4 regions of the Paenibacillus sp. 3LSP genome follow, and region 1 is predicted to be linked to each of the others. Evidence: riboswitches for the same ligand, from Rfam matches in the RefSeq annotation. Region 1 holds a riboswitch; each other region holds the start of a gene.

What was found. Region 1 has a riboswitch for cyclic di-AMP ahead of RW092_RS23410 (C40 family peptidase). Riboswitches for the same ligand answer to the same signal wherever they lie in the genome.
Region 2: it holds a riboswitch for cyclic di-AMP, as region 1 does, so the genes downstream of both, RW092_RS05265 (KamA family radical SAM protein) here and RW092_RS23410 (C40 family peptidase) in region 1, are expected to answer to the same signal.
Region 3: it holds a riboswitch for cyclic di-AMP, as region 1 does, so the genes downstream of both, RW092_RS11365 (resuscitation-promoting factor) here and RW092_RS23410 (C40 family peptidase) in region 1, are expected to answer to the same signal.
Region 4: it holds a riboswitch for cyclic di-AMP, as region 1 does, so the genes downstream of both, RW092_RS07795 (3D domain-containing protein) here and RW092_RS23410 (C40 family peptidase) in region 1, are expected to answer to the same signal.

What each region holds. Positions count from the first base shown of each region.
Region 1 covers NZ_JAWDJI010000268.1:17,604-21,510, forward strand. Annotated here, with positions in the region: gene RW092_RS23395 (c-type cytochrome) at 1-224, opposite strand, end outside; gene RW092_RS23400 (GNAT family N-acetyltransferase) at 389-886, opposite strand; gene RW092_RS23405 (C40 family peptidase) at 1,166-1,657, opposite strand; cyclic di-AMP (ydaO/yuaA leader) riboswitch at 1,662-1,924, opposite strand; gene RW092_RS23410 (C40 family peptidase) at 2,195-2,686, opposite strand; cyclic di-AMP (ydaO/yuaA leader) riboswitch at 2,691-2,827, opposite strand; gene RW092_RS23415 (hypothetical protein) at 3,047-3,877, opposite strand.
Region 2 covers NZ_JAWDJI010000070.1:3,874-7,780, reverse strand. Annotated here, with positions in the region: gene RW092_RS05270 (methyl-accepting chemotaxis protein) at 1-164, shown strand, start outside; gene RW092_RS05265 (KamA family radical SAM protein) at 237-1,418, opposite strand; cyclic di-AMP (ydaO/yuaA leader) riboswitch at 1,581-1,722, opposite strand; gene RW092_RS05260 (cobyric acid synthase) at 1,746-3,374, opposite strand; gene cobS (adenosylcobinamide-GDP ribazoletransferase) at 3,776-3,907, opposite strand, start outside.
Region 3 covers NZ_JAWDJI010000141.1:14,892-18,798, reverse strand. Annotated here, with positions in the region: gene RW092_RS11370 (TatD family hydrolase) at 1-436, shown strand, start outside; cyclic di-AMP (ydaO/yuaA leader) riboswitch at 639-853, shown strand; gene RW092_RS11365 (resuscitation-promoting factor) at 1,299-2,435, shown strand; gene rnmV (ribonuclease M5) at 2,584-3,129, shown strand; gene rsmA (16S rRNA (adenine(1518)-N(6)/adenine(1519)-N(6))-dimethyltransferase RsmA) at 3,135-3,907, shown strand, end outside.
Region 4 covers NZ_JAWDJI010000098.1:34,763-38,669, forward strand. Annotated here, with positions in the region: gene RW092_RS07785 (dihydroorotate dehydrogenase electron transfer subunit) at 1-181, opposite strand, end outside; gene RW092_RS07790 (polysaccharide deacetylase family protein) at 371-1,207, shown strand; gene RW092_RS07795 (3D domain-containing protein) at 1,292-1,984, opposite strand; cyclic di-AMP (ydaO/yuaA leader) riboswitch at 1,993-2,161, opposite strand; gene RW092_RS07800 (amino acid ABC transporter ATP-binding protein) at 2,334-3,056, opposite strand; gene RW092_RS07805 (amino acid ABC transporter permease) at 3,043-3,705, opposite strand; gene RW092_RS07810 (transporter substrate-binding domain-containing protein) at 3,808-3,907, opposite strand, start outside.

The sequences.
Region 1 (3,907 bases):
ATCTTCTGCAGATTTGGGCCCGCGCCGCCTTGCAATGTATCACCGTGGCAGGAGATGCAATTTGCTTTGACGATGGCTTCGGCTTGTTCTGCGTTCATGGTGATTTCAGGCATTTGCGGCTTGGCTTCTTGCGCAGCCTCTTCCCGGCTTGGCAAGGTGAACATCAATACAAGGGCTAAAGCGCCTGCGATGACGAACAAACCGCTCATGATCCACTTTTGCATTTCAATCGCCCCTCCTATGTATGCTACCTATCCATTATAACGGAACACACGGGTTGATCATAGTCTTTGTGTCCAAATTAGGAACAAAAATTATCCGTTTCCATTAAATTGTGTGCCATAAGTCATAGTCTTAATCAAAACAAGACATAAAAAAGAGCGTGCCCTTATTCAGGCAGCCCTTTATGAACCATACAATAGAACGGTTTGGACACCCCGCCAGGTGTCATCTTCTCATACAGATCGGTAATGACAAACCCCGCCTTCTGGTAAGCCCGGATCGCCCGGGTGTTCCAGGTCAGCACTTCCAGGTCAATCTGGTTATCCGGCTTACGACGCCGGGCTTCCTCCACGATGGTCCTCACAAACAGCTTGCCCAGCCCGTGGCCGCATAGCTCGGGCTTCATACCGATGCCAAGCCGGGTGACTCCTTCCATCGGGAAGTACTGAGCGAAGCCGGCAAGCTCCTCCTTCTCATCCAATACGGAGACATACTGTTCGGCGCGGATCGCCGGGTTCCCAAACTCCACGTCGAGCGCTTTCATTTGCTCCCATGGCAGCCAACTGTATATGTCATAAGGAGAATCGTAACGCCAGGTGCAAATTTCCGCGCCATGGGCTTCTTCCATCGGCACGATACGAAACGGAGACATCGTTTGGTCCATATTGCCCCTCCTTAATTAAAGGAAAGTCCGTCGTAATTGTTCCATTATCCTCACAATAGCCGGAATTACGCAGCTTGTAAAGGTTTTTGCCTACCCTTCGGGAAATTAAAATTGTGGGATTTCTCCTGGATTTTTGGCTTTGCGGCAACCTTTTTCCCAGTTGTTTCGTTATATAGATAAGAGTACAGATAAAAAAAGACCGCAAGGCGGTTCCAACGAGAACCCGGCCCAGCGGCGAATTAGTGATGATGAACAGGATGAAACCGATAGATCAATGGATTACGATTCCGCAGCGTAGACGGAATAACCGTACTTACTGAGAACACGCTTCGCGCCAACGTAGCGGTTCTGGTAATAACTGTTACTTAGCTTGTCGATCTGGATGCCCTTGGATGAGGATGCATGGGCGAATTCACCGTCGCCGACGTAAACACCAACATGGGATACTTTGCCCGTCCCCGTCGTCTTGAAGAAGACGAGATCCCCAGCTTGAAGCTCGCTCTTCGGTACCGGTGTGCCTTGCTTATACTGAGCGGCAGACACACGTGCTAACTTGATACCCATCTTGCTGAAGACGTACCGGGTAAATCCAGAGCAATCAAATCCCGCTGTCGTGGTGCCGCCAAATTTATAAGGCGTCCCGTACACGGAATCGACGATACTAGATAGCGTCGTTGTCTCGGCTTTTGCGGAGTCGGCAAAGGCGCTACCTGCCCCCAAGGTGAATAGGAGGGCTAAACTCGTTACCGCTGCTGTCAAAGTCTTTCTCAAGATGTCTTACTCCTTCCAAGGCCTACGAGGTTAGCTTATGGATTCGGTTGAAGGTTCCCTATGATCTGCTATAGCGGTAAGTTAAAAAGTCATCTTCGGATCACGAAGTAACTCAGGATGGAGATTCTAACCTTGATTGAAATGGTAAGTTAAAAAGTCATCTTCGGATCATGAAGGATGAGACTGTTACCTTTTATAGCGAAATCAATTCACCCTTTGGTGGGTCCCCCGCTTCCCGGGTGCGTGGGAATTCGGCAGTTTCATTGTAGATGGCACCCAAGATCTTGCATAGAAATAGTTACAACAATAATTACAAAGTTGTTACCATTTACGTTCTTCATTTTACCAAAGCCGTCCAGAGATGACAAGTTTGTCGAAAAAAACGCTTCTATTGGCCTGTGTTCGCGAAGGGATTCGTGGGTAATGGTTCCTAAGAGACTAGGGCTAAAGAAAAGAGTAGGAGAAAGAAAGGGGATCCAAGGAAAAAACCCGCAGAGACGTTGTTATCAACATCCCCACGGGCTTCGTAGCGAGTTCTTATTGAACATCATCGTGATCAGCAATTTCACCGGTTACATCTTCATACTTGTCGTTGCTCATGATGCGTTTTGCGCCAACGTAACGCTCGACGTAATACTTCTCGCTTAATTTGCTGATGACTACACCTTTGGAGGAGGAGGCATGAGCAAATTTGCCGTCACCGACGTAGATGCCGACATGAGAAACGCCTTTGCCGGAAGTATTAAAGAAGACCAAATCGCCTTCGATCAGTTCGCTCTTGTCAACCGCCGTACCCATTTTGTATTGGGATGCGGATTGATGAGGCAGCTTGATGCCGATCTTCGAGAAGACGTACATCGTAAATCCAGAACAGTCGAATCCGGAGGTTGTGGTTCCGCCTGCAACGTAGCTGCTTCCAAGCGCGCCGTCGATGACATTGTCCAGTTTGGAATCGGCGAAAACGCTGCCAGTTCCAATGGTGAAAAGCATGGCAAAACTTACTGCTGCTACCGTCAAACGCTTCTTCAAGAAGTTATGCTCCTTCCAATGCCTACGAGGTTAGCTTAAGGATTCGGTTGAAGGTTCCCTATGATCCCTCACAAACGAGATCAATTCACCCAAAGTGGTTCCCCCGTTTCCCTGGTGAAGGGAATTCGGCTTGTTTTTCACACCTGTCATTTCTAATTTGACATCCGGCACGAATCTCCTGCCAAAGATGACGAAAATAATTACAAAACTGTTACTGAAATTGCGTTGCTGTTATTGTAACAAAGGTAGGTATCTTTTGGCAATGCCTAATTCACAAGATTAAGAGGGGAAATAGGAGGAAAGGCCTTCGCCGAACGGCGAAGGCCTTGATGTTACAGGGTTTTGAGGAGTTAAAAAATTTTAACTTTTTTGTGCCTTGGACTGCCAAAGATGAAATTGAGAGGCGATCTTCCAGACCTTAAATGTGCAGCGAAAGAGAGGATAAGCCTGCTGCAGGATGAGGGCCAGCATCCCCGTCCAAATCCAAGATGCGGTGCCGAACAGAAGGAAGAGGATCAGGCCAAAAGCCCCGAGAATTAGCGAGATAGAGATGCCCTGCAACAGGGTTCGGAAGCAAGCTAGCAGGGAATTCCAAACTCCGGCTTTAAACAAGTAGCCGAACTGGACAAACAATAGGCATTGCCGGATAAACCAACCGTAAATGAACCAGCCCAGGATCAGCCCAAGCCCAGTGAGCCAGGTTGCCATCGGAAGTTCCATCCCGGTCAACCCCGGCCAAAGCGACAGTAGTCTCGGCACAATCCAGAAGGCGGGCAACAAGGTAAGCACGAGCTCCATCGCGTAGAACAAAATTACCGGTTTACCAAATTCCTTCATTCCTCGGAACAGGGGGAAGCCGGGGTTGCGATTTTCCGCCGGTGTGAAGCCGTAGAAGATTCCCGCCTGGATCAACGGAGTCAAGATCATGCGCAGGACGATCATCCCTGCCAGCAGCCAGCAATACAACCGAACCTCGGGATTGCTCCATAAATTCATCTGTCCCTCAAGCAAGAACAGGAGTTTCGATAGCGCCGTGGGCGGCGGGTCAGGATATCTTTGCAGCAGCGCCGTTACGGCAGTATCGACCAACCGGTACAAGAACAATCCCCACAGCAGCTGGTACAGGAACAAGATGATGACCGAGGGAAATTGGCTTTTCAGGGCAGTCCACCCTAAACGAACGAAACTCATTTCTTTCCCTCCTTATAGAAGTATGGACCT
Region 2 (3,907 bases), on a different contig from region 1:
AGGAATCGGCCAATATTACCGCCAAATCGCTGGAGAACATGGAGCAAATCAGCAGCTACTCGCAGCAACAGCTGGACGAAATGGAAGCGCACGCGCGTACAGTTCGCTCACTGTATGAGCAGGCGTTGTCGTTGCAGGAATCGATTGCAAAATTCCGGATCTGACTCTAAAAATAAAACGTACCCTTCACGTTCCCCTGATCGGGGAAACGGAAAGGGTACGTTTTGTTTTATCCCTTAAATCGTCACTGGGCTTGCAGAAGCCGCATCTTCTGTTGTCTGATCCGATTGCGTATCCGCCTTCGAATCCAGCTTCTTTTCCGGCTTCTTCCAGTACGCTTCACTGCCTGGCAAATCGTCAAACCAGGTCGCATCATCCGGGCAAGGCAAAATCATAAACTTGCCGTATTCACCGTCCCGGGACTGATGATACTTGAGATAGGCCTGCCCGTTTTCGATAGCCAGGATTTCGATTTTTCCTGAAGAATGACTCATCGATAATCGCACGCGCTTTCCAAGCCCTGAAGTACGGGCTTTCGCTTCCTCTACTAGCTCATACGCTCGTTTCAATGGGATGACAAAGTCAGCATTTCCGGCTACGGGACGATTAATAAAGAAATAGTACGGAGTGACGCCAGCCCAAGATAAGCGATCTAGCAATTCACCAAGCACGGCCGCATCATCATTGATGCCTTTGAGAATCGGCGTTTGATTGACCACGATAGCCCCGGCGTCGTGCAGCGCCTGGAACCCTCTTTTGGCCTCAGGGGTAATTTCGCGCGGATGATTGATATGCGCCATAACATAAATCCGTTGATCAACGGTGGAGAACTCCCGAATCAGATCCAGCAACTCCGGATCTTCATAAATACGCATAGGATTAAACACAGGAATTTTGGAACCGAGGCGGATGATTTTTACATGCTCAATAGCTCTTAGCCGCTCGAGAATCGAACGCAGCTTTCTGGTCGCTAAGATCAAGCTGTCACCGCCGGTTAACAGGACGTTATTAATCTCCGGATGCTGTGCGATGTACTCAATGCCAGGTGTGACATCCGCCATCGCTTCCTTCACATCGTTGCGGAATAACCGTTTACGGAAGCAGTATCGGCAATAGGAGCCGCAAACCTCGGACACAATCAGCAGCGCGGTCGTTCGATATTTGTGCTGGCAGCCAGGCACCACGTAGTTCGCCGCTTCGTCAGAAGCGTCCCAGCGCCCATATTCCTTCAGTTCTCCCGTATTGGGGATCACCAACTTGCGGATCGGGTCCTCCGGATCATTCCAGTCGATCAAACTCAAATAGTAGTCGTTCACCCGAAAAACAAATTTGTCGGTAATCGGTTTCAAGTCCTGCCGCTCCTGCTCGGACAACTGGCTCACCTTGGCAATATCGGTGATGTACTTCGGACTAGCCATAAATCCTCTCCTCCTTTATTAGTACGATGCGTAAAGAAGAAGCTCGAAACTTGCAGTGAATGCGAGTACTCCGCCGAATGCTCGGGTCAAAGGTCTTGCAGAACGCAAAAAGACCCCGCTTCAAAGAACAGGGTCATTAAATGATGACTGAAATAATATTAAAAATGACCCATCCACTGCAAACGAGGTTAGCTGACGGGCTCGGGAAGATGGTTCCCTACGTTAAACTTGCAACGATTCGCCCCAAAAGATTGGTTCCCCCGCTTTTCGACTTTACCCATCGAAAATTAAGCGTACTTTTATCCTACCTTATCCTTACCCAATTTGTCAAAGCTTACCTTGGATCCCAATAATGTCGTAAATGAGATCCATGCGCAAATGCCTGCGAACCTGCTCCGCTAACCGATCGAAGGCTTCCTCCTTCCGTGAGGAAGAAACAAAGGTGACGTTCAAAGGTTCCAGCCCTTTGGTCATCCGCAGTCCATCCAGCCATGCACGTCGCCAAGCATCATTATGGAACACCCCATGCAGATACGTTCCAAACACCCTGCCATCAGCGCGGGCTGCACCTTCCGGATGCGTCTGCGCTTCAAGCTGATCCGCCCTCTCATCGACTCGAAGCAGAAATAAAGGTCGAGTGTCCCGCAACTGCTGGGTTGATCCGGCATGAATCTCATAGCCTGAGATCGGCAGCTCCTGGTTCTGAGGATGCAAGGCGATCGGATGGTCCTCGCACGTATATCCGTGCACGCGCACCGTTTTTTTACCTGGGAGAAAGGTTGTAGCCAAGGGGAGCAGGCCCAGACCCAATGCCGACCTCGGTTCATTGGACTCTACGCCTTCAGGGTCATGCAGTTGTTCGCCCAGCATTTGATATCCGCCGCAAATTCCGACCAGCTGGGTGTGCGTCCCCTCATCGATCAGGTTGCAAACTGCCCCTGCCAGCCCTTGCCCGCGCAAAAATTCCAGATCGCTGATCGTATCCTTGGTCCCCGGCAAAATCACCACATCGGGATGTCCAAGTTCTGACAGCTTGCTTACATAACGTAACGATACGTCCGGTTCGGCTGCCAACGGGTCAAAATCCGTGAAGTTAGAAATATGCGGATAACGGATAACGGCGATATCCAGCTCCTGCGTTGCGGATGGCGCTGAACGAGCTGGATAGGTATCCAGGACAACGGAATCCTCCGCTTCGATCTCCAGATTATTTAGGTAGGGGAGAACTCCAAGTACGGGGATTCCGGTCCGCTGCTCCAGCCAATCCAGGCCAGGCTGCAGCAGAGACAGATCGCCGCGAAACTTATTGATAATGAACCCTTTTACGCGAGCGCGTTCGTGCGGTTCAAGCAGCTCCAGGGTACCAACAAGAAAGGCAAACACCCCGCCACGGTCGATATCCCCCACCAAAATCACGGGAGCATCCGCCCATTCGGCCAAGTTCATGTTAACGATATCCCGTTGCTTCAGGTTGATCTCCGCTGGGCTTCCAGCCCCCTCGATCACCACAATGCCATGCCTATCGCGGAGCCGACCGAGCGCTTCCATGACCAGCGGCTTGGCATGGGGCAGAAACTCCTCACGATAATCAGATGCGCTAAGGTGACGGTAAGGACGCCCATGCACAACAATCTGCGAGTGCATGTTCCCAGTTGGCTTGATCAGTACCGGGTTCATTTCGGTGGTGGCAGTGATGCCGCAAGCCTCTGCCTGAATGCCTTGGGCCCGTCCAATCTCTTGACCGTCCGCCGTAACATACGAGTTCAAGGCCATATTTTGTGACTTGAACGGAGCCGGTCGAAGCCCATCCTGCGCAAAAATACGACACAGCGCCGTCACGATCACACTCTTCCCCACGTCAGACGCTGTCCCTTGAACCATGAGTACAGCCCCTGATGCTGTTGGTTCGCTTTTTACCCAATCCTGATCCCAAAGCTTCTTATGCTTTTCGCCCATCGCGCGTTCCCTCCTTCCCAATCCGTACGTGTAGTATCATGTCTCGTCAGGCCCTTTTGCACCTTTATCCCTTTTGTTCAGGGGAGTGGTAATTCCGCACGCTTTTGCACCATTATCCCTTTCGTTCAGCCGGTGGTGATTTCGCACGCTTTTGCACCATTATCCCTTTCGTTCAGTCGATGGTGTTTTCGCACGCTTTTTCACCATTTTCCCTTTCACTCAGCCGGTGGTGCTTGCCCAACATGTTTCTCCGCTTCCAGCTGTCCGTCTTTATCTCTTAGGTACCTTATTTCGCCTTCCCAACTCTAACCTTCTTGATTCTGATTCAAGGGGATAATGGTGCAAAAGCGCCCAAAGCCAAAGGTCTCCCTTCCGCCTAAAGCGCCTCTGACCTTGAAATATCAATTTGAAAAGATCAGCACCGCAAGCAACAACAGTACCGCTTCCAGCCCTTCGCCCAGTGCCCCATAGGTATCGCCGGTCAAACCGCCGAGCTTGGCATTGATTCGACGAGCAGCCCAAGTTCCCGCCGC
Region 3 (3,907 bases), on a different contig from region 1:
GCAAATTGGACTGGCTCGCAGCTTAGGTATGCCGATTTCCATTCATAATCGGGACGCTCACGAAGACGTGGTTCGCATCCTTCGGGAAGAGAAGGCCAACGAGGTTGGAGGCGTGATGCACTCCTTCTCCGGCAGTTGGGAAATTGCCAAAATGTGTCTAGATTTGGGATTTCATTTGTCGTTTGGCGGGCCGATTACGTTTAAAAATGCAAAACAACCCAAGGAAGTGTTGGCCAAGACGCCGATGGACCGTTTGCTGATCGAAACGGATTCCCCTTATTTAACGCCGCATCCATATCGTGGTAAACGAAACGAGTCAGCTCATGTTCGTTTGGTTGCGGAAATGGCAGCCGAGCTCAAAGGGGTTACTTTTGAGGAAATCGCGGAAATTACCACCCGAAATGCATTGGAACGATTTGGAATTCCGAGTATTTGAGAGCAAAACGGATGAAATAAAGAGGATTTCGGAAAGATTAATGCTTTTTAACCCTCAAAAACAAGGTCATTACATTTTTTTAACCATTTTTTTAAAAAAACGTGGTTGATTACTCCTTTACAACCTGCATCGAAACAGGATAGAATCTTTTCAGTATCGATTCGGTTCGTTTTGGACTGAACCATACGATGCTTGGTTCCATGAACCAGTCTCGCTGAATCTCCTTATGACGGAGAACGGGGGAACCAATACGAATTGCAGGTTGGCGGCAGCCTAATCGCGTTCGTATTTGATTTCTTTCCAGGGTCTATGGGGTGAATTCAAGGTCATTGCGCCATGAGCGAATGTACTGAGAAAGGGCGGCTCTCTTTCGCCCGAACCCGACAGCTAACCTCGTAAGCGAATAAGAGAGGTCACTCGTGCAGCTATTACACCCAAGACATTCAAGAAGCCACGAAGGAGTTCCTCTAACTCTTTCTCCCGGCTTCTTTTGTTTTGAATAAAAGTAATAGGGTCGTCATACTGTTGGAAAACAGGAGGTGACGACAAGCAGGAGAGACTGGTCAAGGATGCAAAACGCTTAGGATTAAATTTAAGATCAGTGTTCAAAAAGTCAGGTTTTCAGCACCGAGAAGGTTGGATGAAGCTAGGGACTGAGTAGCGCAGCGTACATGGGAGTACGTGAGCAACGGAAGGCCCGGCTGAATTCAAGATTCGATGCCGAATTCACTTCTTGACCTGCTTCGTGATCAAAAGATGACTTTTTGACTACCTTAGGCGTTTTGTAAAAAGTAACTGTAGTCGCGTCAATCGTTATCATGCATCGACCTAGACGGCGGGACTATGAAGGAGGACGGAAGAAATGGGCATTTTCCGCAAAGAGGAGACCCATGAATCACGCTCATCCAGCATGTCTTACGCAATGCGATGGAAGCATGAGAATTTACGTCAGATAGCGCTCGTCGGCGTTCTGGCCATCGCGGGAATCATCATCATCCTAATCTGGCTGTATAGCCAGGCACAGAAGGAAGTATCCCTGATCGTGGACGGGAATGTCCAGTCAGTGGAGACAACCCAATCCAGTGTAGCTCATCTGCTGGAGGAACAATCGATTAAGCTCAGTGCGAAGGATTCAGTATCCCTCCCGCTGGAAAGCTCGCTGAAGAACGGTGACCGCATTGTCATAGTACGCGCGAAGCCGGTCAGTGTGACCGCGGACGGCAATACGAAAGTCCACTTCACGACGCAAAGCAAAGTCGAGGGCGTATTGTCCGAGCTCGGCATCACTTTGGGTGAAGACGACAAGGTGACACCGACATTGGACAGTAAAGTTACCGAGAACCTGAATGTGAAGGTCGTTCGGGTCAGCAAGCAAACGGTGCAGACGAAGGAGGCCGTGCCCTTTAGCGTGGTCAAAACGTCGGACGACAAGCTGCTGAAAGGCACCACGAAAGTGATCCAGGAAGGTTCCGAAGGTCTGGTCATTCACAACATTGAGAAAACTTACGAAGACGGAAAATTCGTGGCGAAGCGTTGGCTCGGCAAAGAGGTCTCCAAGGAAGCTCAGCCGAAGGTGATCGCAGTCGGTACGAAGAAACCTACCGAGGTTCTGTCGGCCAGCATCAGCCGTAAGGGAAATACGGTGAACATCAGCGGAACGACGACCAAAGGTGGCGTCTCATTCAAATATAAAAAAGTCTTGAAAAATGTTACGTTAACCGCGTATTCGGCGGAAGAAGACGGAATTGGCACCCGCACGGCTTCGGGTACCCGCGTGACAGAAGGCAGAACGATTGCGGTGGATAAAGACGTCGTTCCGCTTGGTTGGTGGGTATACATCGAAGGAATCGGCTTCCGTAAGGCAGAGGATACCGGCGGGGCCATCGATGGCCATAAGATGGATGTGTATTTTGATAGTTTGAAGGATGCGAAGAAATTCGGCCGCAAGAAGGGCCGCACCGTCTACGTGATCGGTCCGACGAAGCCGGAATTGAACTAAGTTCTCGTTCTCTTTCGTTTTACAATGCGAAGGGAATAAGATAGTATTAGGATGATGAATAAGACAGTGGATTAGAAGAGGATGTAATGATCCTCTTCTTTTTGTTATTCTGGTGGAGACAAGCAAGAACAGGAAGGAAGACAGATTCATGATCAAAGAGGTCATCGTGGTGGAGGGTCGAGACGACACCGTGGCCATAAAGCGCGCCGTAGAGGCGGATACAATCGAGACCGGAGGTTCGGCGATCGGCGAAGCCGTGCTCAAGAAAATCGCTTTGGCGCAGGAACGCCGGGGCGTGATTATTTTTACGGACCCCGACCATGCCGGGGAGCGGATTCGCAAAATTGTGGCCGCACGGGTGCCGGGCTGCAAGCACGCTTTCCTGCCGGAGGCGGAGGCGACGAAGCGAGGCGACATCGGGGTGGAGAACGCCTCGCCGGAGGCGATTCGCGCCGCGTTATCTCGGGTCCGCAGCGAAGCGCCTGGAGTAGAGGCCGCGATCACCTGGGAAGACTTGATAAACGCAGGGTTAATCGTGCACCCGCAAGCGGCGGCGCGGCGAAAAGCGCTGGGCGAGCTGCTGGGTATCGGATATTGTAACGGAAAGCAGCTCTACAAGCGGTTAACCGTGTTCCGGATCAGCCGCGAGGAGTTTGCAGCTGCGTTAGCCGAGTTGGAAAGCAAAGGAGTTTAAGAACCATGAGCATAAGGGAAGACGTATCCACACCGCGCCGGACGAAGGAGATCATCCAGCGGCACGGTTTTTCGTTCAAAAAGAGCCTGGGGCAAAACTTTCTGATCGACCAGAACATCCTCGGTAAAATCGTTGCCGCCGCCGAATTGGACGAGAGCCAGGGGGCACTCGAAATCGGACCCGGAATCGGCGCGTTAACGGAGAAGCTGGCGCAGGAGGCGGGCAAGGTGGCCGCGGTCGAGATCGACCAGCGACTGATCCCGATTCTGCAGGAGGTGCTGGAGCCGTACCCGCACGTCCATGTGATCCATGGCGACGTGTTAAAGCTGGACCTGCAGGCTTTATTTGCGGCTGAGTTCAGTGAAGTGAGCGGCGTCAGCGTCGTTGCCAATCTGCCTTACTACGTGACGACTCCCATCATGATGAAGCTGCTGGAAGAGAAGCTCCCGCTGAGAAATATCGTCGTCATGATCCAGAAGGAAGTGGCTGAGCGTATGGCCGCGGCTCCTGGCGGCAAGGATTACGGCAGCCTCAGCATCGCCGTGCAGTACTACAGCATCCCGGAGATGATCTGTACGGTGCCGCACAGCGTGTTTATTCCGCAGCCGAATGTAGAGTCTGCCGTGATTCGCTTAACCGTGCGGGAGACGCCAGCGGTGGCGGTTCAGGATGAGGCCTTTTTCTTCGAGGTGGTACAGGCCTCTTTTGCCCAGAGACGCAAGACGATTTCCAACAATCTGAAAAGCCGCTTCTTCCCGAAGGAAGGGCGCGAGAGACT
Region 4 (3,907 bases), on a different contig from region 1:
GGATCAAGAAATCCAGCCGATCCTCTTCAAGATCAAAGATGCTGATCGGTCGGGACAGTAACGGGTAGCGTTCCCCGGCGCGCAACATGTAGAACTGCCCGATTTTTCCCGTAAATCGCCCTTGTACCGACAGTTTGAACACCCCTGGTGATATTTCTTTGTTCGCCACTACGATTGCCATAAGCTCCCCCCATCCATTTGATTACACTTCATCAAAGGATGCATGTTTTTAACGGGTTCGTCTGTGACATCTCTCACAACTGGTCATAGGCAGTAATCTGCGCGATTTTGCACCGTCCATTATGATCTTTGCAAAGTTAGGGGATACTAGGGAACATGTACAGTTTTAGGATTGAAGGGGGACTTCACATTGCTTATACAGCTGAAGAAAGTTCTGGTCTGCTGTATGACCGCTTCTCTAGTCATGGCAGGCGGGACTCAACTGTATCCTGTTAAAGCCGACACAGCACGCGATCTCGAACTTAGGGGCCCAACATCTCAGGGGAATCAGGCGGACAATAAGGATACATTCATACCTGCAGGTACCACGTCAGCCGATCTTGGTGAACTGCGCCGCAAATATTCAGAAACCTTCATCTTCCGGGGACCGGAGGTGAAGCAGATTGCGCTGACCTTCGATGATGGGCCGGATCCGCGGTTTACACCGCAAATTTTAGACGTACTTCACCGCAAAGGGGTCAAAGCCACCTTCTTTGTGGTTGGGGCGCGAGCAAAGAAGTTTCCCGGCTTGTTGCGGCGGATGAGTCACGAAGGCCACCTCATCGGCAACCATTCCTATAGTCATCCGAACTTCCGTAACCGCTCCATTAAGCAGTTCCAGAGCGAGATTTTACGCACGGAGAAAATTATTCAGAACGTCGTTGGATATCGTCCCCAATTGATTCGGCCGCCTTATGGAGAAATTAAGGAAGAACAAGTCCAATGGGCGAAGAAGAACGGTTACACCCTCGTAAATTGGAATGTGGATTCCCAGGATTGGAAAGGGATCGACGAAAAGAAGGTGTTCTCCAATGTGATGAGTACGGCGGGCCCCGGCTCGATCATCCTTCAACATTCAGGCGGCGGCATCGGCTCCGACTTAACCGGCACCATTCAAGCTTTGCCGAAGATCATCGACGCCCTGCAGGCACAAGGGTATCAATTCGTTGATCTTTCTGAGCTGCTGCATACGACCAAATACCGCTGACCCGTATGAATCGGCCATTTGCCAGCAAAACCAAAAAGTCGGCCAGGACATATCCTGACCGACTTTTTGATCTACACCTCATGTTTAATTTAATACGTAAAGCGTCACATCTTGGAACCCAAACGCTTTCGCATTTGCCGCACTGCCTGGAATAAAGATATCGATCCGATTGCCTTTGATAGCTCCCCCCTGGTCAGTAGCCGTAGCTACAAAAGCTTGATCCGGCAGCCCATCATGGTTATGCCCGGTTACCAACACCTTCGTGCCCATCGGAATGACCTTGGGATCAACCGCGATGGTGCCCAGCTTCAGCGGGTTGCCGAAGTAGTCAACCGCTCCCCATTTTCCATTCTCGCTAGCGGATGCCGAATACGCGGAAGCTTTCACATTAATCGTTTTCGAGTAAGTAAAGGTTTTCCCCCACGCTTCAACCACGTTCCCCGTGGACATCACTTTCAGCTTGGAAGCGGATGCGGTTGTCGTCGCCGCATTTTCCTTCTTCGCCGGAGCAGCAGAAGCTACTCCTGTCGATTGCGTCTGGACGCCCGGAATGGTGATTTTCAATCCAGCGTATATATTACTTGGATTGATGGATGGGTTGGCAGCCATGAGTTTATTCATGTCTACGCCATATTTTTTGGCAAGAAGATAAAATGTATCTCCTTCCACGGCTTTATGTACCGCGTCTGCATGGACGGATATCGTCTGCATCGGAATCGTAAGGCTTACGGCAATCAGCGCCGTTGCTGCAAGTTTAGACCAAATACGAGTATTCAAGTGAATTGCCCTCCTTTTTACTGCGCCTGCGGAGTTAGTTGTCGGATTCGGGAAAAAGGATCATTCCCGGCGCATCGCCTCGATACGCTTCACCCCAAGAAAACAGTCAGCGTGACCGCTTCTGCTTTCATCTTTCGTCCCCCGCACCTCAAGTTCAGGTTTCGGCCTACTCAATATATCACAATTTTGTAACCAATTGGCCAGGTAAATCCCACCAAATGGCGGAATCCCTTGACTGGACTGGTTACATTTTTGTGTTCAAAAGTAAAAAGCGTGTAAACTTAGAGCATAGGGTCGATCCCTCCGAGGACAAAAAAAACCGCCCGAATCCTCGAACGGTTCCTCAAATTTATAATACTTTGCTTAAAAAGTCCTGCGTCCGCTGATGCTTTGGCGCCCCAAACACCTCTTGCGGCGTGCCTTGCTCCAAAATGACGCCTTGATCCATAAACAGGATGCGATCGCCGACCTCACGGGCAAATCCCATCTCATGCGTAACGATAACCATCGTCATGCCGCGCTCAGCCAGGTTCTTCATGACGTCAAGCACCTCTCCGACCATTTCCGGGTCCAGAGCTGACGTTGGCTCATCAAACAGCATCACATGCGGCTCCATGGCCAATGCGCGGGCAATCGCAATCCGCTGCTTCTGACCTCCGGAGAGCTGCGCCGGATAAGCATCCCGCTTATCCTCCAGTCCAACCGTGCGAAGCAGATCCATGGCGATTGCTTCCGCTTTGCTTTTATCGAGCTTCTTAACGCGAATAGGGGCCAGCGTAATGTTGTCGATTACGGTCTTGTGCGGGAACAGATTAAAGTGCTGGAACACCATGCCCATTTTCTCGCGGGTTTTATTGATGTCATGGCCTTTGGCAGTGATGGAAGCTCCTTCAAAGGTGATCTCCCCTTCGGTCGGAACCTCTAACAGGTTCAAGCAACGAAGAAACGTACTCTTCCCCGATCCACTCGGACCGATAACGACGACAACTTCGCCTTTGGAGATTTCCAGATCGATCCCGCGCAAAATATGGAGTTGGCCAAATTTTTTATGCAAACCTTTAACGGTGATCACTGGTCTTCAACTTCCTTTCGAACACGCCCAAAATCCGAGACAGCGTGAATGTCAGAATAAAGTACAGAATAGCAACAATCAAGTATGGCGTCATTCCGTCATAGGTGATGCCCACAATCGCGCCGGATTGGAACATCAATTCCGTAATCCCGATAATAGAAACGATCGATGATTCCTTGATAATGGTCACAAACTCGTTGCCAATGGCAGGGAGTACCGATTTGATTGCCTGAGGAATGATGATGTGGCGCATCGTCATCCCTTTAGTCATCCCCAAGGAACGAGCCGCCTCTCCTTGTCCACGGTCCACACCTTGAATCCCGGCGCGGAAAATTTCTGCCAGATAAGCTGAACTGTTGATCGAAAGCGTAATTGAACCGGATTCAATCGGCGAAAAATTAATGCCAAACATCGTAGAAAAACCATAATGAATAATGAAGAGCTGAACTAACATCGGGGTCCCCCGCAGAAATTCAACCCACGCATGCCCAATAAACCGGAGGATCCCCCAGGGAGACATCCGGACGAGGGCCACGATTAACCCTAGAATGAATCCGCACAACACACCAATGGCTGCTAACAGAAGTGTGTACTGAATGCCGGTAAGAAAATAAGTCCGGTACTCAATAAACATTGAAATCAAATCCATAAAATGTTCATTCCTCCCAGCCTAAAGTAGGACTCTTCAAGCAAAAAAACAGAAAATAGCGATAGGACTCGCTATTTTCTGCAAAGATGGATCAGTGTCGTATTATTTCTCTGCGAGTTCAGTAGCTTCTGTGACGAACTTGTCGATGCTTCCGTCACTCATCAGGCGATCCAGCGTCGCATTCACTTGATCCAACAATTCT